3 regions of the Arthrobacter sp. EM1 genome follow, and region 1 is predicted to be linked to each of the others. Evidence: riboswitches for the same ligand, from Rfam matches in the RefSeq annotation. Region 1 holds a riboswitch; each other region holds the start of a gene.
The links. Region 1 has a riboswitch for cyclic di-AMP ahead of QI450_RS05685 (M23 family metallopeptidase). Riboswitches for the same ligand answer to the same signal wherever they lie in the genome.
Positions count from the first base shown of each region.

Region 2: linked by a shared signal. The riboswitch ahead of QI450_RS09135 (hypothetical protein) and the one ahead of QI450_RS05685 (M23 family metallopeptidase) in region 1 are both predicted to bind cyclic di-AMP.
Region 3: linked by a shared signal. The riboswitch ahead of QI450_RS00970 (hypothetical protein) and the one ahead of QI450_RS05685 (M23 family metallopeptidase) in region 1 are both predicted to bind cyclic di-AMP.

Region 1 is NZ_CP124836.1:1,268,624-1,278,284, forward strand. Features, by position in the region: gene QI450_RS05665 (peptidoglycan DD-metalloendopeptidase family protein) at 1-250, opposite strand, end outside; gene QI450_RS05670 (hypothetical protein) at 696-959, shown strand; gene QI450_RS05675 (four-helix bundle copper-binding protein) at 1,205-1,615, opposite strand; gene QI450_RS05680 (TlpA disulfide reductase family protein) at 1,793-2,452, opposite strand; cyclic di-AMP (ydaO/yuaA leader) riboswitch at 2,564-2,740, shown strand; gene QI450_RS05685 (M23 family metallopeptidase) at 2,746-3,540, shown strand; gene QI450_RS05690 (cytochrome c oxidase assembly protein) at 3,585-4,493, opposite strand; gene QI450_RS05695 (hypothetical protein) at 4,496-4,753, opposite strand; gene QI450_RS05700 (DUF3105 domain-containing protein) at 4,784-5,419, opposite strand; gene lgt (prolipoprotein diacylglyceryl transferase) at 5,416-6,321, opposite strand; gene QI450_RS05710 (multicopper oxidase family protein) at 6,334-7,926, opposite strand; gene QI450_RS05715 (cytochrome c biogenesis protein CcdA) at 7,968-8,717, opposite strand; gene QI450_RS05720 (F510_1955 family glycosylhydrolase) at 8,722-9,609, opposite strand.
Region 2 is NZ_CP124836.1:1,994,487-2,004,147, reverse strand. Features, by position in the region: gene QI450_RS09190 (Gfo/Idh/MocA family oxidoreductase) at 1-467, opposite strand, end outside; gene trxA (thioredoxin) at 823-1,188, opposite strand; gene QI450_RS09180 (rhodanese-like domain-containing protein) at 1,352-1,681, shown strand; gene QI450_RS09175 (metal-sensitive transcriptional regulator) at 1,684-2,010, shown strand; gene QI450_RS09170 (rhodanese-like domain-containing protein) at 2,156-2,458, shown strand; gene QI450_RS09165 (rhodanese-like domain-containing protein) at 2,565-3,173, shown strand; gene QI450_RS09160 (sulfite exporter TauE/SafE family protein) at 3,170-3,934, shown strand; gene QI450_RS09155 (DinB family protein) at 4,118-4,630, shown strand; gene QI450_RS09150 (universal stress protein) at 4,708-5,166, shown strand; gene QI450_RS09145 (DNA alkylation repair protein) at 5,239-5,892, shown strand; gene QI450_RS09140 (hypothetical protein) at 5,915-6,190, opposite strand; cyclic di-AMP (ydaO/yuaA leader) riboswitch at 6,363-6,561, shown strand; gene QI450_RS09135 (hypothetical protein) at 6,566-7,327, shown strand; gene QI450_RS09130 (dihydrofolate reductase family protein) at 7,385-7,972, opposite strand; gene QI450_RS09125 (DUF5129 domain-containing protein) at 8,061-9,515, opposite strand; gene QI450_RS09120 (DedA family protein) at 9,528-9,661, shown strand, end outside.
Region 3 is NZ_CP124836.1:194,067-203,727, reverse strand. Features, by position in the region: gene QI450_RS00985 (winged helix-turn-helix domain-containing protein) at 1-450, opposite strand, end outside; gene QI450_RS00980 (response regulator transcription factor) at 1,134-1,874, shown strand; gene QI450_RS00975 (HAMP domain-containing sensor histidine kinase) at 1,878-3,509, shown strand; cyclic di-AMP (ydaO/yuaA leader) riboswitch at 3,620-3,806, shown strand; gene QI450_RS00970 (hypothetical protein) at 3,806-4,540, shown strand; gene QI450_RS00965 (HAD-IA family hydrolase) at 4,583-5,266, opposite strand; partial or broken gene QI450_RS18070 (VOC family protein) at 5,339-5,597, opposite strand; gene upp (uracil phosphoribosyltransferase) at 5,691-6,326, opposite strand; gene QI450_RS00955 (phosphatase PAP2 family protein) at 6,339-7,103, opposite strand; gene QI450_RS00950 (nucleoside deaminase) at 7,253-7,756, shown strand; gene QI450_RS00945 (crosslink repair DNA glycosylase YcaQ family protein) at 7,790-9,052, opposite strand.

The sequences.
Region 1 (9,661 bases):
GGTAGGTGGCAAGCTGCGAAGCGGTGGCAACGAGCGAGGAGTCCACGAACTCCAACGATTCCTGGACTTGTGCCGCCTGATCCTCCAGCTGAGACTGCGTGTCCTGCAGATTTTCAGCCTGCGCCCCCGTGCCACCCAAAGCACTGAACAGGAGGCCGGCCGCCAAGACGCGGACGGCGAACCTGACGCGGCGGGGGCCGAGCGACGGAAGGGAAGACGGACCCGGTGTAACTCCGGAGATGGAACGCATGCTTGATGACCTTCGCAGCAGGGGACCCGACCCAGAATACGGGACCTTTGCGTCAGTCCGGCAAATGGTGCCTGCTGACACGCCGGGGGGTTGCTAGGGGAGTCTTCCATCGTTTCCGGTCGGCAGTGCTACATGGAACGGGCGGTAAGCCGACAGGCTACATATCCGTTTTGAACCCGCGGGCGCGCATCTACGATGCAGTAACGAAGTAGCGCTGTCTGTGTCGTCCTCGCTCACGCCGGCTGACCGGTATTGTTTCCGTATGCCCGGAGCCCAACCCAGCTGGCTCTCCGGGAGGCGACAGCGGGACAAGCCAGGATCCTGATTCACGTCTCTACAACCGACAAGGACACTCCGTCATGAGCACCGGCTCTGGAAGTACCCGCACACGCCGCCAACCCGCTCCTGCTTTTTGGCATGACCCGGCATCGGGAGACAATCTGCTGTGGGGTCGAGATTGATGGCCGTGTTCCTGGCCCGCGGACTCACGGTCCTGACTGTGTCGCCGTCGCCGTCCCCGGGCGATGGGGGCCTTCGTGCTGGCTTGACTGCTGACCAGATTACGCCCGGGCTTCTTGGCTTCGTGATGACGGCCTTCATGGTCACCGCCGTCATTCTGCTTATGGTGTCCATGACACGGCGGATCCGGCGTGTTCGCTACCGCGGGCAGCTCAGTGACGCCGGAGATGCCGGCGACACCGCAGACTAAGGGCTTCACCCGGTGAACGCCGCCAGCGCAGGCGTTACTCCAGACCAACGTTTGGGCAGCCGAATTTGGCCACGGAAACACCACCGGGACACCGGAACTGGCTAGTCTTGTTCATCTCCGGCCCTGTCCGGGCATCGCTGGCCTTGTCCGGGCTGAAGGTGAAGTTCCGACCGGATCTGTCGTGGGCGCAAAGTTCAGACCCGCGGGTTGCCATGCTTTCGGACTTCTGCGCGTATCGGTGATGCTCAGGCCAGGGCTGCCAGGAGTTCTGTGCAGGCGGCTTCGCACCGACGGCACGCCTCGGCGCAGATCCTGCAGTGCTCGTGCATGTCCGCGTGCCGCTCGCATTCGTCGGCGCAGGCGCCGCAGGCAGCACGGCAGGCCTCAAGAACCGCTCGGAGGATGCCCTCGTTGGTTCCTGTCTGGCGGGACAGGACGCTGCCGGTCGCGCCACAGATGTCAGCGCAGTCCAGATCCGTGCGGATGCAAGTGATCAGATCCGCGACCATGTGCTCGCCCAGGCAGGCGTCAGCGCAGGCCGTACAGGCCTGGGCACATTGAAAGCATGCAGTGATGCATTCGGCGAGTTTGTTCCTCTCGATGGAGCCCGGCTCCGTCGGGTGGGCCTCAAGCATCGCACTGATGTGATGGCTCATTGTGCTTCTCCTGTCGCTGGTGGTGACGTGAGCGGCGGGCTGGGGCCGGCCGCCGCCTCCACAATAACTCTGCGGCACTTGGAGGCCAACGACCCGCTAACTCGGACATCTTCACCAGGACCTGCCGATCTCCCACGCGCTTCCTTCCCCCGCATTCCTGGAGCAAACGATTCCGGGCTAGCCGCCGGCCACGGCGGCGGCGATGAGGGATTTGAGGATGCTTTGATCGGCCAGGCCGAGGATCCTGGCGGCGACCCGTCCCTGTTTGTCGAGGACGAGGGTGGTCGGGACGGCCTGCGGCGGTACGTACTGGGTCATGGCCAGCAGGATGCCCCCGTTTTTGTCCTGCATGCTGGGGTAGGTGATTCCGAAGGTCCGCTCGAAGGCGACAGCGGCGGCTTCCTCGTCGCGGACGTTCACGCCGTAGAAGAGGACATTCTGTGGTTGGAACTCGTTCCAGAGTGCTTCCAGCCGGGGAGCTTCGAGCCGGCACGGGGCGCACGCGGCGTACCAGAAGTTCAGGACGATCACTTTTCCGGCCCAGTCACCGGAGTTAACGACCGTTCCGTCGTACTGTTCGCCGGTTACTACCACCGGTGGTTTCCGCTCGGCGTCGGCGTATTCGGTCACGGAGCCGTCCCCGGCGATGTAGTTTTTGTTGTCACCGGCTTTGGCCTGCTGGGCGAGGGGGTCCCCGGAGGCGCATCCTACGAGCACCGGGGCGGCCAGTGCGCCCAGAAGAGCTGATGAAAGAAGGCGGCGCCGGGAGAAACCCGGCAATGCCTCAAGGGCCCGGGGAGCGGGGGCCGGCGGTGTCCGGCGGCTTGGTTTATGCATGACTATCCTTTGATAACGGAATTGTAACTTCGAGGCCAGGTCGGATAGGGTTGACGCAATACATACCCCTCACGGGTATGCGTGAGGCCGCTTCGCCACGCCCCGCCGGCGGTCCATGAACTTTCAGTCTTCTGGCGGGGGCGGAGGACTCACCAACGGCGCCATCGTGCGCCTTGGGGTTGAGCCGGCTCTGTGAGTACACGCCTGTGCGGCGGCGGCTGGCGGAGCGGGCCGGACAGCACACTCGTCCGAATCCGACAGCTAACTTCGCCGGCGCCGAGAGGACTCGCGTTTTGCCTTCCCACCGTATACACGGTCGCCGCCGCGCTGTTGCCGCGTCCTCACCCGCCAAGCGCCGCCGCAGGGCAGCCGTCCTTCCGCCCGCCGTCTGGGGAAGTCGTGGGCAGCGATTTGGCGCCGCCGCGACAGTCACGGGGCTGATTGCCATGACGGTGCTCTCCGCAGCGCAGGCCGATCCGGACCGCCTGAACGCCGCCCGGGAACGCCCGGCCGCCTCGGCAACGGCAGCTGAACAGCCAGCGGTCACGGCGGCCGCAGGCGCCGGCCTCGCCTTTGAACGGCCCGCCGTCCGCTCCTTACCAGCACCGAAGGCTTCACCTGCACCAATCGCCCAGTCGGCCGGGGCTCCGATAACGACCGGTCCGGGGGCTGGCCCGGCTCCGGCGTCCGTTCCAGGCACGGGGTTGCGGGCTCCGTTGTCCTCCGTGAATGTCAGTTCCCCCTTTGGTCTCAGGGTCAACCCGCTGACCGGGGCATCCGGTGAGTGGCATACCGGGATCGACTTAACCGGGCCGTGTTCCACCGCGGTCTTCGCCGCCGGTGCTGGAACGGTGCTCGAGGCGGGTTGGAGCCAGTACGGCGGCGGAAACAGGATCGTTGTGGACCACGGCAACGGCTTGAAATCCACGTATAACCACCTGGCGAGCATCGGTGTCTCCGTCGGGCAGGTCGTAACCGCGGGCGCGCTGATCGCCGGTGTGGGGACGACCGGGAACTCCACCGGATGCCACCTCCATTTCGAGGTTATGGTCAACGGCCAGACGGTCAATCCCGCCGCGTTCATCTGAGCGGGCTTTCCGCGGTTCCCCGGACAATCGGGGCGCAGAGGGCCCTACGCATCGCGCCAGCTGCGGGGTGCGTGCGGACCACTGAGGTGTTCGCGGTTCAGCGCCTCGAGCTGTTCGTTGGTGAGGCTGTCGAAGGAGGTCGCCTCGTTCCGGTCGCTGCGGGCGAACCTGACGAACATCAGGATGATCAGGGGCACATCGACGATTTCGGCCAGGAACCACAGCAGGTCTCCGGCGAGCTGCTGGTCCCGCAGCGGTCCGGGAAGCCAGCCCTGATGCCCGGTGAGGGCCTGGGTTGCCCCGTCCAGGATTTGTGGACTGATCCTCATCAGGATCCCGGGCACGGCATCGGCGACGAGTTCGATGAACACGTAGATGAATTCGACGATGATCAGCGCGCTGACGGCCTTGGCCGACTGGTCTTCGATGATCGGCACCACCATCAGCATCCCTGTTAGGGGCACCAGAACGGTCAGGACGAGGTCCCAGAGGGGTTCGGTTCTTAGGGGATGGAACAGGGGGGTCAGGAAGAGGGCGAACATTCCCAGACCCAGCAGCGCGGCCACGACGGTGTTGCTCAGCGAACGCATCACCGGGTGCCCCAGGAATATCCGGAGCCGTCGCGCCCCGGCCGGTCCCAGCGTTTCCCTGGCAAGGGTCAGTGGTTTGCCCGCGGTGACCAGGAGCGGGACGATGAACAGGTATGAGGTGATCTTAAGGGTGAAGACCCAGCGCAGGTCGTGGCTGTAGACGCCGGTGAACCCGAAACTGAGCGCCGCGAAGCTGCCCAGACCCAGGACGTAGAAGGTCAGTGTCCGCCGCCTCGGCCAGTGGATCCCGCGGCGCCTGGCTGCGCGGAGGCCGCGGGCATACAGCCCGGCGGCGGGGACCAGGAGTGCCAGGGCCGGCCAGTTCAGGGTCCACGATGACAGGACAACGTCCCACGGAGGCATGCTCAGCGCTTCTTGGGTTCGGTGCGTCCGGCGATGACGGCGCCGATGAGGATCAGCACCCCGCCGGTGGGGTAGCCAACGAATATGTCCTCGGTGATGCCCGGCCCCTGCCCTGTGGGTGCGAGGTGGGCGATCCAGTGGCTGATGGCGACCAGTGCGCCGGCGGCCATGAGGACCTGTCCGATCCGGACGAGCCGCCGGTGCCGGCGATAGCAGGACGCGGGGTCCGCCGCGGGTTCGGGCTTGTGGTGCTTCTTCATGGAGTTTCCTTTGCGTGCCGGGCGTCGTGCTTAGCCGTTGGTTCCGCCGGTGCAGGCGGCGCCGGGTTCCGGTGCTTTCGGGGATTGGGCGTACGCGCCAATGAACGCGGGGATGCGCGGGTCCCCGGCGTCCTGGACCACCACCTGGGCGCCCCAGGCGGTCGCTGTGACCGGGGCGCTCTGGGCTTTGTCCGGGCTGAGCAGGACATACGGCTTGGCCTTGGCAAGGTCGGTGAGTTTCGCGACGTCGGCCGCCGGCAGCCCGGGCTTGTAGGTGATCCAGACGGCCCCGTGTTCCAGGGAATGGACGGCGCGCTGTTCGTTGACCGGATCGGTGTAGATGCCGCAGTTCGTCCAGACGGAGGAGTGGTCTCCTCCGACGCCGGGCTGCTGCGGGTAGTCGACGGCCTCCTGGACGTGGTTACGGGAGAGATTGGCGAAGGCCTGGATCCCGTCGATGGGTCTTTTGGCCGCTTCGGCGGCCGCGTTCCGCTGCTGCACTGACCCGGCAACGACGACGGCGACCGCGGTGATGATGGCGGCGAGGACCAGGCCGAAACCGCCGTAGACGAGGATATTGAACCGACGCTGTTTAGCTTGCTGCCGGCCGCGGATGGCGGCGACGATTGCCTGGTGTTCTGAGGGCCGTTTGCTGGCGTTACTCATGCAGGGATTCCTTTGCCGGGCGCCTCAGAGTCCTGCCTGAGGACGGGTGCGGGTGGGACGGCGGAGCGGGGAGGGGTCCTGAGTCTCTGGAAGAGTGCCAGGCCGGCGAGGAAGAGCAGCCCGGAGACCCACGTGTTCACGCGCAGGCCCAGGATCAGGTTGGCGGGGTCGGAGCGCATCAGTTCGAAGGCGAAGCGCCCGGCGGTGTAGAGGGCGGTGTAGAGGGCGAACACGGATCCGGCACCGAGTGTGTAGCGCCGGTCCAGGAACATCAGCAGCGACGCTGCGGCCAGGCACCACAGCGATTCGTAAAGAAACGTCGGCTCAAAAAATCCCAAGACCTGCGGAGCGCCGTCGGCTCCGGTCAGCGCCTGGCCGGTGGCTTGGTCCATGGCGTGGATCTGGAGTTTCCACGGCAGGTCCGTGGGCCCGCCGTAGAGTTCGTTGTTGAACCAATTGCCCCAGCGGCCCAGACCCTGGGCCAGGAGCAGCCCCGGGGCGGCCGCGTCCGCGAACGCGGCGAAGGGGACACCGGCACGGCGGGCGCCTATCCCGGCGCCGACGAGCCCGAGGGCGACGGCTCCCCAGATTCCGAGGCCGCCTTCCCAGATTCGCAGCGCACCCCAGGGGTCTTTACCGGGTCCGAAGTAGAGCTGGTTGTCGGTGATGACGTGGTAGAGCCGGCCGCCGACGATGCCGAAGGGGACCGCCCAGGCCACGATGTCCAGGGTCTGGGACGTGGTGCCGCCGCGGGCCCGGAGCCGGCGGGCGGTAAGCCAGACGCCGACTACGATGCCGGCCAGGATGGCGAGGGCGTAGAAGCGTATGGTCAGCGGACCTAGCTGGAAGGCACTGACGGCGGGGGAGGGGAAGAATAGTTCTGTCGCGGCAGGGGTGTTCATGGTCGGTGTCCCTTATTTGATGTACGAGAAGACGCCCATCATGCCGCGCTCGGCATGGTAAGCGTTGTGGCAGTGGGTGAGCCACTGGCCGGGGTTGTCGGCGTCGAAGATCACCGTGACGGCCTGTTTGGCACGGACGATGACGGTGTCTTTGCGTGCCCCGCCGTCCCCGACCTGGAACGTGTGGCCGTGGACGTGCATGGGGTGCCACATGTCGGTGTCGTTGATAAATTTCACCGCGACGCGTTCGCCGGCTTTGATCTCAAAAGCGTTCTCGAACGGCTTGTCTATGTTGAAGCGGGCCCCGTTGATGCCCCAGTCGTACTTCATCATGCCGCCGGTGAGGTGGAGTTCGTGGGTGCGGTCCGGGGTTTTAGCCGCCAGGGTGACGGCGGGGTCAGCTTTGAGCTGCCCGCCGTCCACGACGGTGCCCTCCAACGTGCCCGGCAGGGTGGCGGGAAGGGGCTGTTTGCCGGTACCGGTGCTGATGAAGCCCAGTCCCTGCCCGGCTTTGCCTTCGGGGAGCGCCATCACGGGGGTGAACCCTTCTTTGACGGTGAGGAGGGCGTCGATGCGTTCACCCATGCCGAGCACGACGGCGTCGACGTCCTGGTGCTGGACGGGGAACCCGTCGGTGTGGGTGAGGGTGATTTTCTGGCCGGGGATTCCGACGCGGTAGGCGGTGTCTCCTGCGGCATTGATGATCCGCAGCCGGATGACCTGCCCCGCCGTGGCCGTCAGGATCTCCGCTTCGTCCGGGGCCTTGGCGTTGAAGAGGTGGAACGGGTAGCTGACGTCCCCGGCGTCGCCGCCGAGGAAGTCGCTGCGGGAGCCCATCAGCATGTGCTTCATCCCCGTCCCCATCGATCCGCCGGAGGGGGAGGGAGACGCTGAGCCCGCGGACCCGGACATGGACCCGTTGTCCATGCCGGGCATGGACGTCCCAGACATCGACATGCCGCCGGAGAGCTCTTTCAGGACTTCATCCGGGGTGCCGGTGATGCCGTCCATCCAGTCGTCGAGCACGATGACCCAGTCCCGGTCGTAGACGAGTTTTTCTGCCGGGTCCTCGATGATCAGTGCCCCGTAGAGGGCACGTTCGCGCTGCATTTCCACGTGGGAGTGGTACCAGTAGGTGCCGGGGTGGGGGAGACGGAAATCGTAGCTGAACCCGGCGCCGGCCGCGACGGCGTCCTGGGTAACGCCCGGGACGCCGTCCTGGTCGTTGCGCAGCGCGAGTCCGTGCCAGTGGATACTCGTCGGGTCCTTGAGCTGGTTGGCCAGCGCAACCTGGAGCCGGTCACCTGCGGTGGCACGGATGGTGGGTGCGCTGATTCCTCCGTTGTAACCCCATGTGGCGACGGGCTTCCCGGCGACAGTTGCCTGGACGGATCCGGCGGTCAGGGCCTGGGAGACGGTTTTTCCGGTGAACGCCCTGCGGGCTTCGTGCTCGGCGACGAGCGGGTCGGTGGGCATGATCCTGTTGGGCATGGCGGGGGCGCTCTGGGTGTTCGAACACGCGGCAAGGGCCGCGGCGGCGGCTGTTGCTATGGACAGGCCCAGGAAGCGGCGACGGTCAAGGTGGTGGCGGGTGTAGGTGGTCATGTTGGATTCCTTAATGAGTGGCCGTGAGCCGGCTGAAGTTTTCAGATGGGGGTGAGGAAGGTGCCGGAGAGGTTCTGGAGCTGATAGATCCACTTCACCCAGAGCCCGGTCACCATGAGTATGCCCAGGATGATGAGCATGGCGGCACCGGCTATATTGACGACCCGGATGTGCCGGCGGACGAAGGCCAGGGCGGTACTGACCCAGTTCAGGCCCAGGGCGGCAAGTGCGAAAGGTATGCCCAGGCCCAGGCAGTAGGCAAAGGCCAGCAGCGCCCCGCGGCCGGCGCTGGCGGTCGTGACGCTCAGGGACAGAACAGCACTGAGCGTTGGACCCATGCAGGGGGTCCAGCCGAGTCCGAAGACGACGCCCAACAGGGGGGCGCCGGCCAGCCCCGTCCTGCGGCCGAGGGTGAGCTTGCGGGTCTGCTGCAGCCAAGGGACCATACCCAAGAGAGCCAGTCCCATCACGATCACCACGACACCGAGGCCGCGCATCAGCAGATCCTGGAAACGCAGCAGCCAAGAACCGATCGCGCCGAACGCGGCCCCGTAAAGGGTGAACACGACCGCGAAGCCGAGCACAAAGAGCCCGACCCCGGCCAGGACCCGCCGGCGGTTGCGCGGCTGGGTCGGGTCGGTCAGTCCGGACACGAAGCCCAGGTAGCCAGGCACCAGCGGCAGGATACAGGGCGAGAGGAATGACACCAGCCCTGCCGCCATGGCCAAGGGAATGGCGATAAGCAGGGCCCCGGAGGTCACCGTGGATGCGAAGTACCCGCCGATATCCACCGGTTCAGTCCGCGTCGGAGGGCCGGAACGTGGCCCCGCCGTCGGTGGACACCATCAGCCCGGTGGCCGAGGCAACCCAAATCCAGGGGTTCCCGTCCGCGCCTTCGGTGGCCGCTACGGCATGGATCTCGCCGGTGATTTTGCCGGTCTGTTTCCAGGTGGCGCCGGCGTCCGCGGAATAGTAGACGGTCCCGTCGGGTGCGATACCGACGGCTTCCCTGGCGCTGGCGAAGGCGGCGAACGGGATGAGCGGGGACGATTTGTCCCGTACCCAGGTGGCGCCGCCGTCACTCGAGCGCTGCACGCCCTCCTGGGTGGTGGCGAGAACGGTATCGCTGTAGGGGTTCCCGGCCAGGACGGCCGGCACGAAACCGGCGTCCACTGTTTTCCAGGTTTTCCCGTCGGTACTGGTGCGCAGTGCCCCGTCGAAGGCCACAATCCCCGACTTGGTCGTCGTGAGCGCATGGAAGTCGGACTCACCCTGCCGCGAAAGCTGCTCCCAGGTTTTGCCGCCATCCCCGGTCCTGATCAGGCCCACCGGGCTCGAGAGGGCCGAGCCCGGTCCAGGGTGACCCGAGGCATAGAACACGCCCTGGTCCATCCCGGCGGTGAATCCCATCAGGTCGTTGGCGGGGCCGATTTTGACGGCCGGCTTTTTGGACACGTCGTAGAGTCCTTCGTGTGTAGCCAGGAGCACCTGACCGGTTTCGCCGTTGACGCTCAGACCATGGACGTGGGCACTCGGCAGACCCGTCGCCGCGTCACTTGTGGAAGGGGAGGGCGGGGCAGATGCGGTCATGCCGGGCATGCTGCCGCCGGATCCGGTGGAGCAGCCGGCCAAAGCAATCGCTGCGGCGACGGCAGCGGCGGAGAGGGGCAGGATATTTTTCATGGAAATCAGGGTCCTTCAAGACATCACCCGGCCCACGGGCCGGTGGCTAGTG
Region 2 (9,661 bases), 730 kb from region 1:
AACTCACGAATACGGACCATGTGCGGCAGATAGCGCGTCCACATGGCCTCAAGGGCAACCAGTCCGCTCGACTCGGCCAGGTCCACCACGGCCCGGGCCTGCCACGCATTCATGGCAAACGGCTTTTCGACCAGCACGTGCTTTCCGGCGTTGAGGGCCAGCAACGCGTGCTCGTAGTGAAAGGGGTGCGGCGAAGCAATGTACACAACATCGACGTCGGGGTCGTTTACCAGGGCTGCATAGCTGCCATGGGAAGACTGCAGCTGAAATCCAGCGGCAAACTCCCTGGCTCTCGCCGGCTCGCGGGATCCCACCGCCTGCACGCTGAAACCGTGCCCGACCAGATCCGAGGTCTGCAGCCCCGCGATGAATCCGGTGCCCAGGATTCCCCACCGGACAGGTTTGCCGGAGCCGCCCGGGGAGCCGCCGGAACCTTCAGCGGAGCGGGTTGCGGCGGTGTCTGACATGGCGGTGGATCCCCTCGGGCAGGCGGTCAAGAGGGCGTCGGGTGCGAAGTGGAGCGAAGCTACGCCGTCTGCTTATGCTAGCCCAGGGCGGTCCCCGGAGCGCTGCGAAGACGGGCCGGAAAGCCTTCCACCAGTTGGTGAAGAAGCTTCCCGGCCCGCCGTCGGATTACTTGCAGGTGCAGCGCTGTTCTGCGGCGACGTCGGCCATAACGGAATCGACATGCTCGCCGCAACCGGCCCAGGTGATCTTGCCACAGCTGTTGCAACGGACGGGACTACACATTGGTTTTCTCCTTGGTTGTGGTGGTGAAGCTGATTCGGCTGGGAGCCCTGTCTTGAGGGCGCTAGTGAGTGGTCAGGACGCGGCTGCGGTGGACATCTTGCTGCGGACGTCCTCCATGTCGAGCCCCTTCACGGCGGTGATGAGCTCCTCAAGGCCGGCGGCGTTCATGGCGCCGGGCTGGGAGAAGACCAGGATGCCCTCGCGGAACACCATCAGGGTGGGGATGGAGGTGATGTTGGCGGCCGCGGAGAGGCCTTGTTCGGCTTCGGTGTCGACTTTGGCGAACACGACGTCGGCGTGCACCTCCGAAGCCTTGCTGAAGGTGGGTGCAAACATCCGGCACGGGCCGCACCATGATGCCCAGAAGTCCACCAGCACAATGTCATTGCCGGAAATGGTGTCGTTGAAGGTCTTTTCGGAGATGTCGAGGGTTGCCATGCCTCAACTGTATACCCCCGGGGGTATAACCGCAACCGCTCCTTTGTTGGGTTCCGGACATTGTCCGCTCGGGAGGCGGCGCTTGCCTATATACCCCCGGGGGTATCACAATGGAAGAATTAGGCCCGTGCCCGGAGCCCCGGGAGGCCGGAAGGAAAGCGGTATGAAAGGCATTTCTGTTGATGATCTGGCAGCGCTCGCACCCGAGGTCCCCATTATCGATGTCCGGGAGGCTGAGGAGTATAACGAGGCCAATGTTCCGGGCACCAGGAACCTGCCGCTGTCGCGGCTGAGCCACTCCCTGGGCGACATTCCGATCGGGCGTGCGGTCTACGTTATGTGCGCCTCCGGCGGGCGCAGTGCGCGGGCCACAGCGCACCTGGTGGAGCAGGGCTACGACGCGGTAAACGTCCTGGGCGGCATTACTGAGTGGTACCGCAATGGTCACCCCGTTTCATATGGCCCTGTGTTATATCGCCGCGGAAGTGATTGAGCATGTCCTCGGTAGCCAGCGTTCCGGCGCCAACCCCGGGCAATAATGCCGGCCGGCGCCGGACTGTCAACCGGCTCAAAAGGGCCCACGGGCAGCTCGCAGCCCTGATTGCCGCCGTCGAGTCCGGGCCCGATTGCGGGAGTGTAGTCACCCAGCTCTCGGCTGTCCGCGGCGCCTTGGACAAGGCGGGTTTCGAGCTCATTTCGGCAGCGATGGGCGAGTGCCTCGCCGGGGCGCCGCCTGAACCTGAGGCAACAACTCCCGACGGCGCGGCGGGCCAGCAACTCACACTTGAGGAAATACGAGGATTGTTCCTGCGCCTGGCCTGAGGTGCCGGCGCCTCCCGGGACGTCGATGCCGAGGGGATCGGCCCGGACCCGGGCCTGAAATTTGAAACCACATACCCCGAGGGGTATGTTGTATAGGGCCGGATTCGCCACGTAGCCGTACCAGCATCCCGAAAGGTGCAACCCCATGGACATGACCTCCCAGCAGCTTAGCGACCACCTCCAGAAGGACAGCGACATCCAGATTGTGGATGTTCGCGAGGCCGATGAAGTTGCATCCGGCATGATCGCCGGAGCCAAGCACATCCCACTGGGTGAATTGCCGGCCCGGCTGGGGGAGTTGGACAAATCCCGCCGTGTGGTTGCCGTCTGCCGCAGTGGCCGGCGTAGCGAAGCCGCCGCCGAGCAGTTGGCAGCGGCCGGCTTTACTTCCTTCACAATGACCGGCGGGATGCTGGACTGGACCGCGGCCGGACTCCCCACAGGCTGACCCCTTACGGGTGTGCCGGGGCATCGTTCCCAGTTTTGAGCTGCCAGGCCACCCTCCGCTTCCGCGCCCAACCGCCGGAACCGCCCAAGCCAGACCGAAAGAGATTATGACTATCGCACCCAACACCGCCTCAGCCCGCCCCGCGCCGCAGACCATTGACGCGTCCACCCTGAAGGACTGGGAGGACAACCACGATGACCTGATGGTGATCGATGTTCGCAGCGGCGCCGAGTTTGATTCCTTGCATATCAAGGGCTCTTACCATGTTCCGCTGCCCATGCTCAGTGAACATACTGAAGAGTTTGCCACCAAGATGGGCACCCGCGTGGTCCTGGTGTGCCAGTCCGGAAGCCGGGCCGAACAGGCCCGAAAGTACCTCGACGCCGTTGGCCTGGGCAGCGCCAGCGTGCTGGCCGGCGGGGTTCCTGCCTTCGCTGCCGCCGGCGGCAACGTAGTCAAGGGCAAAAGCACCTGGGCCATGGAACGCCAGGTCCGGATGACAGCCGGATCCCTGGTCTTGGCCAGTGTGGTGGGCAGCAGGTTCCTCTCGCCGAAACTGGGCCTGCTCGCCGGCGGCATTGGCGCCGGGCTGACGTTCTCGGCTGCGACCAACAGCTGCGCCATGGGCCAGATGCTTTCCAAGATGCCCTGGAACCGTTCGGTCAATGAGCCCACCGCACACCAGGCGCTGCAGAACCTGGGCATCAAGGCGTGATCATCACCGCGGCGGCGTTCGGACTGATCGTCGGCGGCCTGCTGGGCTTGGTTGGCGGCGGCGGGTCCATCCTGGCCGTCCCCGCCCTCGTCTACGGGGTGGGGCTGCCGCTGAGTGCGGCAATCCCGACGTCGCTGGTTGTGGTCGGAGCATCCTCCGCCGTCGCGGTGTTGCCCCGGCTGCGGGGCGGTGTGAACTGGCGGCTGGCTCTTATCATCGGCGCAGCCGGCACGGCTACCGCGTATCTTGGTGCTTTCGTTAACCGGCTCCTCGACCCGAAGGTTTTGCTGCTCGCCTTCGCCGCCATTATGGTCCTCGCCGGGATCCGGATGATGCTTCCGTCCAAGGCGTCCGGCGGTTCCTGCGCCTTGCCCGGCGGAGGCGTCAACTGGCGCAGCTGCCTGCCCAAGGCAATCGCCACCGGTGCCGTCGTGGGGTTCCTGACCGGTCTCCTCGGAGTGGGGGGCGGCTTCCTGATCGTCCCCGCCCTGACCCTTGTCCTGGGCCTGCCGATGGCTGTGACCGTTGGCACCTCACTGGTGATCATCGTGATCAACTCGGTGGCCGGCTTTGCTGCACACCTCGGGGACCTGCAGATCGACTGGGCCGTGACGTCCGCCTTCGCCGGCGCGGCCATGGTCACGTCCCTCCTTGCCGGCAGGCTCGGGACCAGGATCCCGGACAAAGTCCTGAAGCGAAGTTTCGGCGTCCTGGTTCTGCTGGTCGCAAGCTACGTGACGGTGCAGGCGCTGCTCTCCTGAATACGTTCGCACGGCGGAGGTGTGCTGACGGCGTGTGCTGAAGGCGGTGTGCTGAAGGCGTGTGCTGAAGGCGGGACGCAGGATCGAAGATCAGGCCGGACTTAGGATCGATTCGGCCCTATCCGGGGGAGTGTTCTCCGTGCAAGCATGGGGCGGAGCGACGCTACTCGATGAGGGGACTCGATGAAACCCAACGAACTGCTGCTGGACGCCTTCGGCCGGCTCCGTGAAACCGTGGCAGACACCCTTGACGGGTGTGACGGTACGGCCCTCCTCCGTCGGCCAGCGGGCACCGGAAACTCGATGGCTTGGCTGATCTGGCATCTCAGCCGGGTGGAGGACGCGCAACTCGCCGCTGCGGCAGGACTGGAACAGGTCTGGATTGCGGAGGGGTTTGCGGATCGTTTTGATCTGCCCTTGGCTGCCAAAGACACCGGATACCGCCATACTTCGGACCAGGTCGACGCGGTGAAAGCCTCCCCGGAGCTCCTGGCGGAATACTATGAAGCGGTTCACAAGCAGACCGTGCAGTTCCTGGAATCCCTCGGCGACAAGGACTTCGACCGCATTGTCGATACCCGCTGGGACCCGCCCGTCACCCTTGGGGCGCGGCTGGTCAGCACCCTTGCCGATTGCCTCCAGCACGTGGGCCAGGCAGCCTTTGCGAAGGGGCCGAAACCCGCCGTCGAGGTCTAGGCCACTGGCACCGGCTTTCGCTCCCGCCACGACCGACTCGCCCACCTCGCCCACTGAATCTAGAGAATGGAAAAGACATGACCAGTACAGGCCCGTTTGTCATTGTGGTTGGTTTTGACGGCTCAGAGAACTCGGACAGTGCACTGAACTGGGCCGTGGATGAGGCAAAGCGCCGCAATGGCCGGATTCGCCTCATCACCGCCTGGAGCAAGCCCCCGCTCGCCTGGTACCCGGCACTTTTGGAAACGGCCGCCGGCGAAGTTGTGGCAGAGGACTCCCCCCGACGCGCAGCCGAGACGTTGCAGGCTGCTGCCCTGGAGACTGCTGAAAGCCAGGGCGTGGCAGCCAGTGGAGAAGTCGTTCACGGCGATTCGGCGGCGTCTGCATTGCTCGACGCCGCCAAGGCTGCCGACCTCGTTATCGTGGGGGCCCGTGGTCACGGCGGATTCCCCGGGCTGCACCTGGGATCGGTGGCAACACAGATCATCAATCACGCGCCCTGCCCTGTGCTCGTTGTCCGGCCCAAGGAGTCCTGAGCAGCGGGGCCCGTTGGCTCGCCCTGGCGGTCCGGATCATCAACAGCCCAGGGTCTGCGGGAGAATATCCCCATGAGCTATGCGGGTGATGCTATTGACGCGGCCCTCCAGCGCGAGTCCTCGTGGAGCCGAGCCGAGGACGCTGAGGCCAGGCACGGCAGCAATCACCGGTACTACGGTGCATCGGTCGGAGCCGTCCGCGGAACCGTCCGTGACACCCTCCGCCGCCATCCAGGACTGACCCATGATGACATCACCGCCCTGGGCTCCGAGCTGTGGGACGTGCCGGTCTTTGAACGCCGCCTCGCCGCCGTTGTGCTGCTGCAGTCAAAAGTGGGCGTGCTGACCAATACGGACCTGACCCGGATCGAGGGATTTGTGCGGAGTGCCCGGCTGGGCGCCTTGGTTGATCCGCTGGCCATCGACGTCGTTGGTCCCCTGATCGCCGGGCTCGACGTCGTCGGCAGGGTACGCGCCGACAGTGTCCTGGACCGTTGGATTCGGGATCCCGACGGCTGGCTGCGCCGCGCGGCCCTGCTGTCACCGCTGCGCGCACTCCGCACCGGCGCAGGGGACTGGCCCCGGTTCGTGCGTCACGCCCGATCGGCGCTGGCGCGGCCACCCCGAGCGGAGTCGGGTCAGGACGGCGAGAGTGCGGTCACCGACGTCGCGGTGGCCCTGATGCTCGCCGAGATGGAACGGCACCGGCCGGAGCTGGAGTTCTGACCCGGACGTCCCGGCCGGCAAGCTACCCTGAGTGGCCCGGTCGGCGCTCCACAACGGCGTAGGCCTTTTCGTCGAAGAACTCCCAATCCGTGATCACCATAAAGCCGAGGGTATCCACACGGTCATTCAGGACGCGGACATCGAAGCCGCCGTCGCGTGGCTCGGCGTCCCACGTCGAAACGTGGACTTCCCCGTTTTCCAGGACCAGCAGTTCGGTGTTGACACTGAAGTCCGCCAACGGCTGGTTACTGAGCTGGCAGATTGCCACAGCGGGCCGGGCGGCGTGGGGAGTGGTCATTTTCGGGCCTCTGCTTCGGGGGACGGTGTTGGCAACATCCTATGCCTGTGACCGCGTGCGGGAAGGGCCGGCGGGCCCCCGCAGCCCGGTCCGCCGTTACCGCAACGTGACATGTTGTGATCATTCCGTTATCTTTGTTAGGTGCCTGTTGTCTCCGAGACGGGCTCTCCCCAGCCGATTGCCTAACTCTGCCGCGGCGCGGGGATAACTCGCAGCAACGTCCGGCAGAGACGGGGAAACCACTTTTGGCCCGCTGTTCTCCAGGGGTCTTGGGGTGAAGCCGCACGGCCCGACATGATCGGGTCCGCGTGCGGCCGGGTGCCTCCCATCCGAATCCGACAGCTCACCCCGCAGGCATTGGGAGAGGCTCAACTAATGACTTTCAGCAACACTCACGCGCCCAACCGCGACGATCTTCGCAGTACCCGCCGCACCATCGGCCGTCAGGCCGCAGTCTTCGCCGCCGCTTCCGGAATGGTTTTCAGCGGCGCGATGGCCGCCAATGCAGCGGACGTGCCAGCCCAGCGCGACTCCGCACCCGCGAGTTCCGTCGATGTCAAGGGCGCGGTCGCCGCCCCGGTTATGGCGGACTCGGCTGTACAGATCACCTTCGAACGCCCCGTCGTTGAGACTGCCCCGGCGCCAGTGGTCGAGGCACCCCAGCCCGTCGCGGCCCCGGCGGCCCCCGCAGCACCGGCCCGTGCGGCCGCCCCTGCCGCCCCTGCCGCCCCTGCCGCCCCTGCCGCCGCGAAGGCTACTGTCAACGTCCAGGCTGCACCTGCGCCGGCAGCGGCTCCTGTTGCTGCCCCGGCTGCCGGCGGGGTCAATGCCACCCTTCTGGCCGTGGCGTACGGCCAGGTCGGCATCACGCAGGACTGCACCGCGATGGTCGAGAAGGCCCTGAACGCTGCCGGCATCCCGGTTGGTGACATTGGTCCGATGGGCTTTATGAACTACGGGAAGGTAGTCGGCGACCCCCAGCCCGGAGACATCATTGTCCAGTCCGGCCACGTTGCCATCTACGCCGGCAACGGCCAGGCCATCAGCGGCGGCATGAACGGTGTCAACGCCACCATGGCCCACCCGCTGTCCTGGCTGACCGCCACGGGGCCCATAACGTTCGTCCGCGCCGGCTAGCACAACCGCAGGCACTGTACTGAAGGCCGGTCGATCGGTTGCCTTGGGGGCAGCGGATCACCGGCCTTCGGTCTGCCCGGAGGCAGGCTCCGGGGAATACCGCAGCAACACCACCCCGCTGCCGAACGTACGGCTCTCCAGCAGTCGGAGCGCCGTGATGTCATCGGCCGCCTGAAACAAAGGCTTGCCCCGGCCAAGCAGGACCGGGTGCACATAGATCCGGTACTCATCGATCAGCCCCAGCCGCCTGAAGGCCGCCGCGAGCTCTGCACCGCCCAGCGCAAGGTCGCCATCCGAGTGTTCCCTGAGCCGCCTCACGTCCCCGGGAACGACCTCGCGCACCACCTGCGTATTCCAGCCGGCCTTCGACAAGGTCCTGGAGTAGACGACCTTGGGCATGTCCCGCCAGATCCCGGCGAACTCGATCTCCGGGGCCGTGCTGGACGGGTCCTGGGCGGCCGTGGGCCAGTACTCGGCCATCATCTCGTACGTCACGCGGCCGTCTAGAAACGCTCCCATGCCGCGGAGCTCTTCGTTAAAATGTTGGTGCAGTTCTTCATCGACCCGATGCCAGCTCAGGTCCTGCCCCGGCCCCTCGATGAATCCGTCCAGGGATACCTGAAACATCAGAATGACTTTGTGCATTGCATCACTCCTTCGCTGCCCGGCACCCCGGGAGTTCGAGCGTACGCCGCAGTTCGGCTCTCCGGTAGGGTCAATTCCGGCCGAACCGTTAGAAGCTGGATGAACTGCCGGACCCGGAGAAGCTTCCGCCGCTTGCGCCGTAGCCGGTGGTGCCGCCGCCGCCGCGGGCGCTTCCGACGCTGCTGACACCGGTGTTGAAACCGGAGTTGAAAGTGGGAACGGAGAAGAAGTAGTAGGCCGGGTACACGGTGCCAAGGATGCTGGGCTCGTAGGTACGCCCGTACTTGGCTTTGCTGCCGGCCTGGGCGCTTTCCATTTCCTTGCGCATCAGGTTGGCTTCCTTTTCGTTTTTGGCGTAGCCGGCGATGACGGTATCCGCGTGGTCCCTGAGCAGCTCGGAGAGCTGGGTGCGTGCGTCCCGCAGCCGGTCCAGGGCCGTCTCAGGGCTGATGGTTCCGTCCGCGAGTTCCGCCGTCCACCTTTCGATATCGCGGTGGCTTGTGTCCCGGAACGAACGCAGGGCCGCTGCGGTCGCCGTGTTGCCCCCGGCGTTGCGCTTGCTGAGCATCTGTTCAATTGCCGCGAGGTCGGCGCGGAACGGAGCGAGCTGCCGGTCCCAGGCAGGCGCCCACACGGAGCCACGATTGAGCAGGGCATTGGTGTCGGCGATAACGTCGTCGAGGGCATCCAATTCGGCGGCGGCGTCGGCGTAGCTGCGGATCAGTTTCAGGTTCGGCCGGCGGCTGAGGTCCCTGGCGGACAAGGAATGGACCTGGTTGGAGAGACCGGTGGCCGTGCGGTACTTCGCCATAAAGGTCCGGTGCTTTTCCAGCACTGTACTGCCGTAGCGGGACGCTTCCGGGATGGTGCCGGCGTTCAGTTCGGTGACCTGGAGGTCCATGCTGACGCTGGCGTAGCTCGCGTCGCCGCGAGCCTGTTCCTTGCGGCTGCTGAGCCTGGTCCGCCACCGCACGATCAGCCAGGTCGCGGCGCCGGCCACGGCGGCAGCCGCGGCACCCCAGGCCGCGACGAGGAAGGCTGTGGACCGGTACCAGGGCTGGTTGATCAGTTCGGCGCCGCGCTGGATGCCGGCGATGGTGCCGGTTGTCCACTGGGCATCGCGAAAGAGCTCCTTGGTAGCGTTCTGGATGTCCTCGCGCTGATCCAGCGAGACCTTCCGGTCCTCGCCCATGTACGTGCCAACATGCCGGCCCACCGGGTCCAGGGCGAAGATATAGAGCCCGTTCGCCCATTTTTGCCCGTCCTCGCTGATCCATTCCGGATGTTCGGACCGGGCGAAGCGCAGGACTTCCTCGTTGAGGTTATCCGACGCCGCACCACTGTAGGTGTAGACGGCCACCTTGGTGGGCTGGTAGAAATCAATCTGCCGGATTGCAGGCAGGAGGGTTTTTTGGTCAAGTACGCCCGCCTTGTCCTCCACAACGATGTCGGAAGCGGTAACGGCCTGTGCCGCCGGACCGGTCCCCGCCAGTCCGATCAACACGAGAGCGAGGACAGCACGTATTTTCCGAACGATTCCCATTTCCCGAGCGTAGTGCCTGCTGTCGATGGCGTCGACGGGGTGGGTGGCCTGGCCGGTCTAGCCGCGCGCGCAGTTGACGCCCTTGGTGAATGGGGTGTGGGACTCTTTACCCTGGCGGAGACGGTCTTCCCGCCCATTCCCAGCGA
Region 3 (9,661 bases), 1.1 Mb from region 1:
GAGGGCGGAGCCCGGCGCGCTGGCCGGTGCGACGGCGACGGCGGCGTAGCTTTCGGCACCGGATACCAGCGACTGGGCGTAGGCCCGGATTTCCTGGGCCAGCTTGGCAATGGAGGTGCCGGCAGCCGCTGCTGTCTCCTCATCGATACCCATGTAGAGCACAAAACCCCGGGCGACGTTGTCAACCGGGACGGGGCGGAGGGGGCTGCCGCCGGCAGGGGCAATCACGGGCGTCGGCGCAGTGGCCGGTGCCGGCGGAACAGCCCGGAGCTGTCCATAGGAGTTGGGGTTGTAGCCCTGGGGTGCAAAACCCGGAGTGGGGAAGCTGTTTCCGGAGCCGGCGGGCGCGAAGGATGCCCTGTCGCCGAAGCCTTGGCGAATACCGGAGGTCTGGCCGGCTTTGCCGGCGTTACGGACGGAGATGTGGACGTATCCGGATGCAACTGACATGGATTGCTTACCTCAATGTGAATGGCCGTCATCGCGGCTCGAATGCTACTTTTCCCCGCAATGAATACTGGGGAGGGGCGCCCGACACTGGGCTGGGGCGAATGCCTAGAAACCTTTGGGGTGTAAAGGTTAGGCGTGCATTCGACAACAGCGCTTCCCTGCGTCAGCGGGTGCGCTGATCCAGGAAACTGCGGCTGCAGGTGCTGTTGAGTTCTTGTTCACAATTGAAGTGTGCAACGTAACAATGAAAACTTGCAAGTAACAAAGGCTCCTGGATTCCACATTCTGAGACGAATATCCACAATGTGGCGCGGATCACGCTTCGGCCAAGAGGGCGAGTCGAGCAACAGATTTTACGATCAGTAAGCAAATGCCGCCTTTTGCGAATCCTATTCGGCAAATCGAGACAACGAGCATGCATAATTCTTTGCTGGCGAGTTGAGTGACTACTGGGCCGCCACTCCACGCGGGGCTGCCGTCCCACCTGGTGGTCATCCTGCTGCCGGGAAGCGCCCGGACCCGGGATCACGCAGCTTGGCGACCGCCCAGCGGCTTATCTTGGCGACCGCATCAGCAGGACGCTGCCGTGGGCAGTCTCCTCTCCAGCTCGCTAGGGTGGGATTCACAGGTGCCGCACAGGATCACCAAAGGCGTAGCTAACCGGCAGATCGGAGAGTTGTCCCATGGCCACCTCGCACTCCATGACCAACAACCTCCCGCAGCTGAGCCATCCGGACGGCTCCCCCATCCGCGCCCTGGTAGTGGACGATGAACCGAGCCTCTCCGAGCTGATGAGCATGGGCCTGCGAATGGCGGGCTGGTCGGTGGCTGTCGCCGCCGACGGACCGGAGGCCATGAAGCTCGCCCGGGAATTCCGGCCCGACGTCCTGGTGCTCGACGTGATGCTGCCCGGGTTCGACGGCGTCGAGCTCCTCGGCAGGATCCGGGCCTTCGCGCCGGAGCTACCGGCCTTGTTCCTGACGGCAAAGGACGACGTCCAGGACCGCATCACCGGGCTGGCTGCCGGCGGCGACGACTACGTGACTAAGCCGTTCAGCATGGAGGAAGTGTTGCTCCGCCTGCACCGGCTGGTCCAGCGGTCCGGGGTGGCAGCAATGGATACGGCCGAACTCGTCGTCGGGGACCTTGTCTTGAACATCGACACACGGGAAGTGCGGCGCGCAGGTGACGAGCTCCACCTCACGGCCACCCAGTTCGAGCTGCTGCGCTACCTCATGGAGAACCCGAAACGGGTCGTCAGCAAAGCCCAAATCCTGGACCGTGTCTGGGACTACGACTTTGGCGGGCAGGCCAACATCGTGGAGCTCTACATCTCCTACCTCCGCAAAAAGGTCGACGCCGTCCACCCGCCAATGATCCACACGGTCCGCGGCGCCGGCTATGTCCTGAAGCCGGCGGACTGAATCGTGCCTGTCCGTTCCGGCAGGGCCGGCCCCGCCGGACCCGTGTGGCACACCCCTTCCAGCTGGCACCTGCGCACCCGGCTTGTTCTGGTTGCCATGGCCCTTCTGGTGGCGATCTGCGGTGCTGTCGGCCTAGTCAGTTACGCCTCGATGGATTCCTTCCTGACCAGGCAGCTCGACACACAACTCGCGCAAGCCGCGGACCGTGCCCGCGAGTTTGGCCGCACCGGCGGCCGCGCCGACCCCCTTGAGGCCCGGGGCCAGGGAATCGGGACCCTTAACGCCAGGATCGTGGCCGGCTCGGTACGCGGCGCCGGTTTCCTCGCCGAAGACGCCACCCGAAAGTCCCTGACCAGGGAGGACAACGCAGCTCTCCTGTCGCTCCCTGCGAGCAGCGAGCCGGTCAACCGATCTCTTTCCGCCGGGGCCTACCGGCTGGTAGCCTTCACGGCCCCGGACGGCGGCGTGATCGTGACCGGGCTGCCGCTCACCGAGAAATTGAACACGCTGGCCTCTTTGGTTTGGACTATGGTGCTTGTCTCTGCGGGCGGCCTTGTTGTCATTGGCCTCGCCGGCACGGCGTTGATTCGCCGCACCATGAAGCCGCTCGATCAGCTCTCCGAGGTGGCCACGAAAGTGTCCCGCCTCCCCCTCGACGCCGGAGAAGTCGGACTTGCCATGCGGGTGCCCGCATCCGCAGCACATCCCGGCACCGAGGTGGGCAGTGTTGGCCACGCCCTGAACCTGATGCTGGACAATGTATCCAACGCACTCGAAGCCCGGCAGAAGAGCGAAATGAAGGTCCGCCAGTTTGTCGCAGACGCCTCGCACGAGCTGCGCACACCCCTGACGGCGATCCGCGGGTACACCGAACTGATGCGGATGACCGAACACTTCACCCCAGACGGCGAGAAGTCCCTGGCCCGGGTGCAGAGCCAGTCCGAGCGGATGACCACCCTGGTGGAGGATCTGCTCCTGCTTGCCCGGCTGGACGAGGGCCGGCCGCTCCGCCTCAGCGACGTGGACCTCACCCAGCTGGCCATCGAGACGGTGAGCGACGAAAAAGTGATGGCACCGGACCGGGTATGGCACTTGGAGCTCCCAGCGGAGCCGGTGGTGGTCCGCGGCGACACGACCCAGCTCCACCAGGTTCTGGCCAACCTGCTCTCCAACGCACGCAAGCACACTGGAACCGGCACCACCGTGGTGACAGCTGTGCAGCGGGCTCCCGACGGCACCGCCGTGATGACCGTAACGGACAACGGCCCCGGGATCGCCCCGGAGTTCGTGGACCGGGTCTTTTCGAGGTTTACGCGCGCGGATGCGTCGCGCAGGAATCCTGCAACCGGTACAACGCCGGTATCCGGCCGGCCGCGCCCGCTCGTGCCGCTGCGCGCACACCGGCTGCCGTCCGCACCGGGTGCGGACTCACCCCTCGCCGCCGCGGCTGCCGGCCCGGCCCGAACTGCCGCGTCGTCTGAGGGCACCAGCGGGCTGGGATTGTCAATTGTGCAGTCGATTGTCGAAGCCCATGGCGGCACTGTCAGCGTAACGTCGGTGCCGGGCCGGACCGAGTTCACCGTTCGGCTGCCGGACGCTCCGGCCGAGGACCGGACACCCCGCCGCTCCAGCTAATCCGCGAAGCAATCCGCCGCGCCGAACCCGCCGCTCCTGTTATCGAAATGTGACATTGGCGTTCCGGTCCTGTACCGTTTTTAGCGTGCGGTCATCACTCGGACCGCATATCCGGATGCACGCCAAACTCTGCCGCCTCCCGGATTCCGCTGGATTAGGCAGAGGCGGGGGACCCAGAGTTCCCGGGCATTTCTGCACATTGCGCCCTTGGGGTGAAGCCGTCACGTGAGATTCCGTGCGGCCGGGTGACCTCATCCGAACCCGACAGCTAACTCCGCAGGCGTTGAGAGGCGACCATGACTGAATTCACGGTACAAACACGCCCTGAGGGCGATGTAAAGAGGCGCTCCAAGCCGTCGCGACACCGCGCCGAGCCCGCCAAACCGGCGTCGGCCCTGTCCCGGTTCACCACCGGCCTGGGCTCCACCGGCCGCCGGGCGGCAGTTGTCGCAGCGGCGTGTGCAGTGCTCGTGGGAGCCGGCGCCGCCGGCCAAGCGTCGGAGACAGCCACCCGCAACGCCAGCAGCGCCAGCAGCGCCACAAAATCGGCAGTCAGCGCGGATCCGCTGCAGCACCTCGACTTTGAACGCGTCCTGGTGGCGAACCAGACCGTCAGCCCGCCGGCCGATACCCCGGCCCCGGTCGCCGAGGTTAAGCCTGCCGAGTTACCGGCCCCCGCCGCCGCACCGGCGCCGGAGCCCGCGCCGGTTCCTGTTGCCGTTGACGATCCCGCCGGAGCGCAGGCTTATGCGGCCAGCCAACTGGGTGCCCACGGCTGGGACGCCGGCCAGATGCAGTGCCTGGTCAAACTCTGGACCAAGGAGTCTGACTGGAAGACTACTGCCACCAACCCGAGCAGCGGCGCCTACGGCGTGGTTCAGTCCCTCCCGGCCGAGAAGATGGCCAGCGCAGGCGCCGACTACCTCACGAATTACCGGACGCAGATCAACTGGGGACTGAACTACGTCCAGGAACGCTACGGCTCACCGTGCGGGGCGCTGAACTTCCACTACGCGAACAACTGGTACTGAGCTGCGGCGGAGGCACCGGCCCTTCGAAACGGGGCCACGGTTTCACAGCCGGAAAGAGATGATGCTGCGGCCGGCGTCGTCGACCCCGACCTCGCACAAGACGGCTGAGTAATCGGCGATGCGCAGCACGCCGTCGGGCAGTTCGCCGGGGTTCGGGCCTACCGCCACCGTCCGCATCCCGGCAGCCAGGCCGGCGGCGATGCCGGCCGGCGCGTCCTCGAAAACCACAGCGTCCGCCGGGTCCACTCCGAGCAGTTCGGCCGCGCGCAGGTAGCCTTCCGGGTGTGGCTTACCGCGGCCGACGAGATCTGCTGTCACGGCGGTGGCGGGCAAGGCAAGACCGGCGGCGGCCATCCGAATGTCTGCCAGCAGCCGGTCCGCCGATGTCACCAGGGCGACGGCGTCCGCCGGCAGCAGGCGCAGCAACCCGGCAGCGCCCGGCAATGCCACGATGCCGGCAGTCCTGGCGCGTTCCATGGCACCCAGTTCCGCGGTGAGGGCCGCGACGTCGGCTCCCGCCGGCGCGAAGCGCCGCACCGTGTCCGCTGCCTGAACGCCATGGGAGGTGCGCAGGATCTCGGCAAGGTCCAGACCATAGCGGGCAGCAAACTCCCCCCAGACCTGTTCCACCGCTGCGGTGGAATCAACGAGAGTCCCGTCCATGTCAAAAAGCACCGCCCGGACGGTGAAGGCGGTCGGAAGCGCGGTGCCGGTAACTGAAGTCATCGTCCCATCTTGCCGCGTACCAACCGGATGTTCCGGATCCCTTGGCTGTCCGGAGCCGGTTGACCGTGCCGTGAGCTGTTGCACCGCCCACTTGTTGCCGTCGGGATCGGCAAAGTAGAGGAAATGTCCCCAGTCCTGGACATCGACGCCGCTGCCGTCCACGCCGTTGTCCTTGAGCTGCTTGTGGGCGGCCTGAATGTCGCTGACCACGAGTTGCAGGGTCGGTGCCGTACCCGGCGGTGCATCGCTGGGGCCCTCACCGAACGCGATCGAGCAGCCCGAGCCCGGCATCGGATACGGGAACTAAAATGAGTTCGAGTTTCCAGTCCATGGGCTCAGGCCAGTCCCGTGTTGAGTTTCCCGGCAGGCCGGGCCCCCACTGGTGGGAAGGTCCGCCGCGCCGGTGTTGCTGCCGGGCGCTGGCTCAGCCGGCCACACCGTAGAGACGGTCGCCGGCGTCGCCCAGACCCGGGACGATATAGGACTTCTCGTTGAGCTTCTCGTCGATCGAAGCAAGCACGATCGTGACGTTGGCGTCAGCCAGCTCTTCTTCCAGCTTCGCCAGGCCTTCCGGCGCGGCCAGCAGGCAGATGCAGGTGACATCGGAGGCGCCGCGCTTGAAGAGGAACTTGATGGCCTCGCGCAACGTCCCGCCGGTGGCAAGCATGGGGTCCAGGACGAAGATCTGCCGGTCCGTGAGGTCCTCGGGGAGGCGCTCGGCGTACGTGATGATGTCCAGGGTTTCTTCGTCGCGGGCCATGCCCAGGAAACCGACCTCAGCGGTGGGGACCAGCTTGGTCATGCCCTCGAGCATGCCGAGGCCGGCTCGCAGGATGGGGACAACCAACGGAGTCGGTTTGGTGAAGGCGGTGCCAACTGTGGTGCTGACCGGCGTCTCGATGGTCACCGGTTGGGTGCGGACATCGCGGGTGGCCTCATACGCCAGGAGCGTGACGAGCTCCTCGGTGAGCTGGCGGAAGACCGGGGACGGGGTGTTTTTGTCCCGCAGAACGGTGAGTTTATGGGCGACCAGCGGGTGGTCCACAACGAAAGTGCGCATGGGTCAAAACTATCACCCGGCGGATGGGGTCCTGCCCGTGGGACCGGGGGCGCCGGCGTCGCGCTCCTCACCCGCAGTGCTGCCGCCGGTGGCGTCGGCGTTAAGGTGGACCTCGTTGTCAAACGTCGGGGCTGGACCGGCCTGTTCGCGGTGCCGCAGGACGTGGAAGAGCCGGTGGGCCAGGATCACTATCCCGACCCATGCCAGGCCCAGAATCCAGCCGAAGATTACATCGGTCATCCAGTGGTGGCCCAGATAGACCCGGCTCATTCCCATCGCGAAGATGAAGACCGCGCCGGCCGCTATCAGGCCCACCCGGGCGATGGTGCGTGTGATCTGCAGGCATGCGAGGTACACCACCAGGCCGATCACCACAGTGGTATTGAGCGTGTGGCCGCTGGGGAACGACGGCGATGACTCATAAGGCGGCACGGCGTCGGTGTGGTCCGGGCGGGTCCGGCCGATCAGTTTCTTGCCGATGGCGGTTGCCGTCACAGAGACCGCGGCGGCGCCTCCGATCAGGATCAGCGGCCGCCAGGTCCGGCTGGCCCAGATGAGCGCCGCCGTAAGCAGGCTGGCCAGGATGGGCATCCCGATCCCGCCGCCGATATTGGTGAATCCCGTGACGAACGAGTCGAGGGCGGGACTGCGCAACTGTTCCATCATCCCGAGGGTGGGCTTGTCCAGGTTGGCCAGGCCGGCGTCGTCCACCACGTTGTCGTAGACCTCGGCGCTTAGCAGGGCCAGGACCAGCACCACCACACCGCCGATCAGCATCGTGGCCCACAGCGCCGCGTAGGGCACCACCCATTTACCCCAACGGCGGGTCAACCAGCGCTCTGTCCCGGTCTTCACGGTTTCTCCCGAATGTCGTGCCGGGCAGCCGGGCTGCACAGCTTGCTTACTGTCGAAACTATCATTGAGCCATGACTTCCCCGCACCCCCGCCATGCCGATTGGATGGGCCTGGCCCTTGAGGACGCTCGTGCCGCACTGGCCACTGCGGACGTACCGATCGGCGCCGTTGTCATCGGTCCGGACGGTACGGTGCTCGGCCGCGGCCGCAATGAACGCGAGGCCCTCGGGGACCCGACGGCGCACGCCGAGATGGTAGCCATCCGGGCGGCTGCCGCGCGGCTGCAGGAGCCTGATTCGCGGGGCCGGAACGGCGGGGACGGCTGGCGTTTGGCGGACTGCACCCTGGTGGTGACCCTGGAGCCTTGCGCCATGTGTGCCGGGGCCGTGGTGTTGGCCCGGATTCCGCGCGTGGTATTCGGAGCGTGGGACGAGAAGGCCGGGGCCGCCGGCTCCGTCTTCGACATCCTCCGCGAGCGCCGGCTCAACCACTGGGTGGAAGTGTATGGCGGGATCAGGGAGTCCGAAAGTGCGGCGCTGCTGCGGGATTTTTTTGCCGGGCACCGCGGCAGCTAAGCCCGGCCGGGTCCTCTTCACCGCTTCCGCACACTAGCTGGAGCCGGTTGCGGCTGCCGCCAGGCCGTCGATGCGCTTTTGCCGGGTGGCCGGCGAGTCGAGGCTGAAGGCGCGAAAGTCGCCCAAGTCCGCACGGATCCACTCCTGAACTTCGGCGATCCGCCGGATCACGGCAGCCGTAGGCCGGTGGAACAGCCACGGCACGATCCGTTCCTTCCCGGGATCGTACTGCCAGAGTCCGATGATCCGGCCCCGGTCGAAAATCGGGTGATCCGGAAGGTCCGCCTGAAGGGCAAGCGAACCCCTTGTTATCAGGTGCCGGTCCTCCTCGGCCAGCATTTCCGCCGCGTTGCGCCGCAAGAGCGTCAGTGAGTCGGTTCCGGCGAGCAGCTGGATCTGCTCGCCGGCTGGCTCCTCGAAGGCCGCTAGGCGCCCGACGTCCGCGGGCAGCATCCACAGCGCCTCGCCGGCGGCAGTGGCTACTTCCGCCGCGCCCGCTGCCGCAAGCGCCGCCTTGCTCTGGGCCACTGTAAAAGCCGTGAACCATTGTGACTGCTTGAACGTGGCCCCTCCGGTCCAGCCGAGGTAGCGACGGATCAGTTCGGTGCGGGCTTCGTCATCGTCGATCTGGCCCGGCGGCAAATTCCACAGGTCATAGGCGTAGCGCTGCTGGTCCAGTCGTCCGTTGGCCGGAACCCGGCGAATCCGCCCCTGCGACTGCAGGATTCCCAGGGCCGTGGGCAGCGTGGTGGCGGCGCCCTTCTTTTTGCCTTCCTCGCCGAGGTTCCGCACCGAATCGCCCAACTCCTCCTTGAGCTGCCGGGGGTCCATCGGGGCTGCTGCCTCGGCCAGGGTATGGAGCACCTGCTCCTCCAGCAGTGTGATTTCGCCGCGGTCCACGCCGAGCCTGCCGAGCACCTTGACCGCGGAGTCGGCCGCATCCCGGCCGAGCCGCAGCGCCCACGCAAAGTCGTCCCGGCCCATAACGTAGGTGCAGCCGCGCGCAGCCGGGAGTTCCAGGATCCGGCGCGCCAGGACATCGGCGTCCGCCTGTTCGCGGCGGATTCCAGCCCGGGCAAAGAGTGCGAGGTAGGGGTTGGCGCCACCCACGGAGCGGGCCCATCCGGCCCGGGCGAACACCTGCTCCGCGGTACAGCCGGTCAACGAGCCGTCCAGTCCCTGCTTGTGCCAGGCCCACGCGCGCAGCCGCTCCCGGGTGAGGGTCCCGGCCGGCGGCGTGTTCGCCGGAGGTGGCTGCGTAGAAAGTGGCTGCGAAGTAAGTGGCTCGGGGGTCATGGGGTCATTGTCCCCCTGCCGATGCGGCAGGGGAATCTTCCACGGCAGGCATTTTCCGGCGGTCCGGCCGTCGGCGGCCCGGCCGGACGCTCCGGTTTCAGCATTTCACCCGGACCGGCCCCTGGCATCCCAGCCGGGCCGACCGTTCCCCTCAAGAAACCTGAAGATGTACAACATCCCCGGTAAAACCCCCTCGCCGGGGTTGACAAGGAGCAGGCTGCCAGACAGTGTCAAGCATGGTTATTCCATTTATTGGATAAAACAAGGGAGATCCATGAAAAAGAAGGCTCGCGCCGCTTTGGCCCTCATAACGGCCTGCGGTTTGGCATCGATCGGGGTTGTAGCCTCTTCGGCCCCCGCCAGTGCCGCCAACTTGGGGCACTGCTCATCATTGACCCTCGACAGGGTCTCGTACTTCCCAAACCATGATTACGTGGTTGGCTCCTGCGTTCCCCCCAACAAGGGCCCGGGCGCTCGACTTATGCTTCGCGTCGAATGCCACGTGACCGGCTGGAGGAACGTGTACGTCACGCTCAACTATGGGGCGTCGTTCCGCGTCGACTCCGGGTGTGGAGGATGGGGCGCCCGCCAGGTTACCTACAGTCCAAC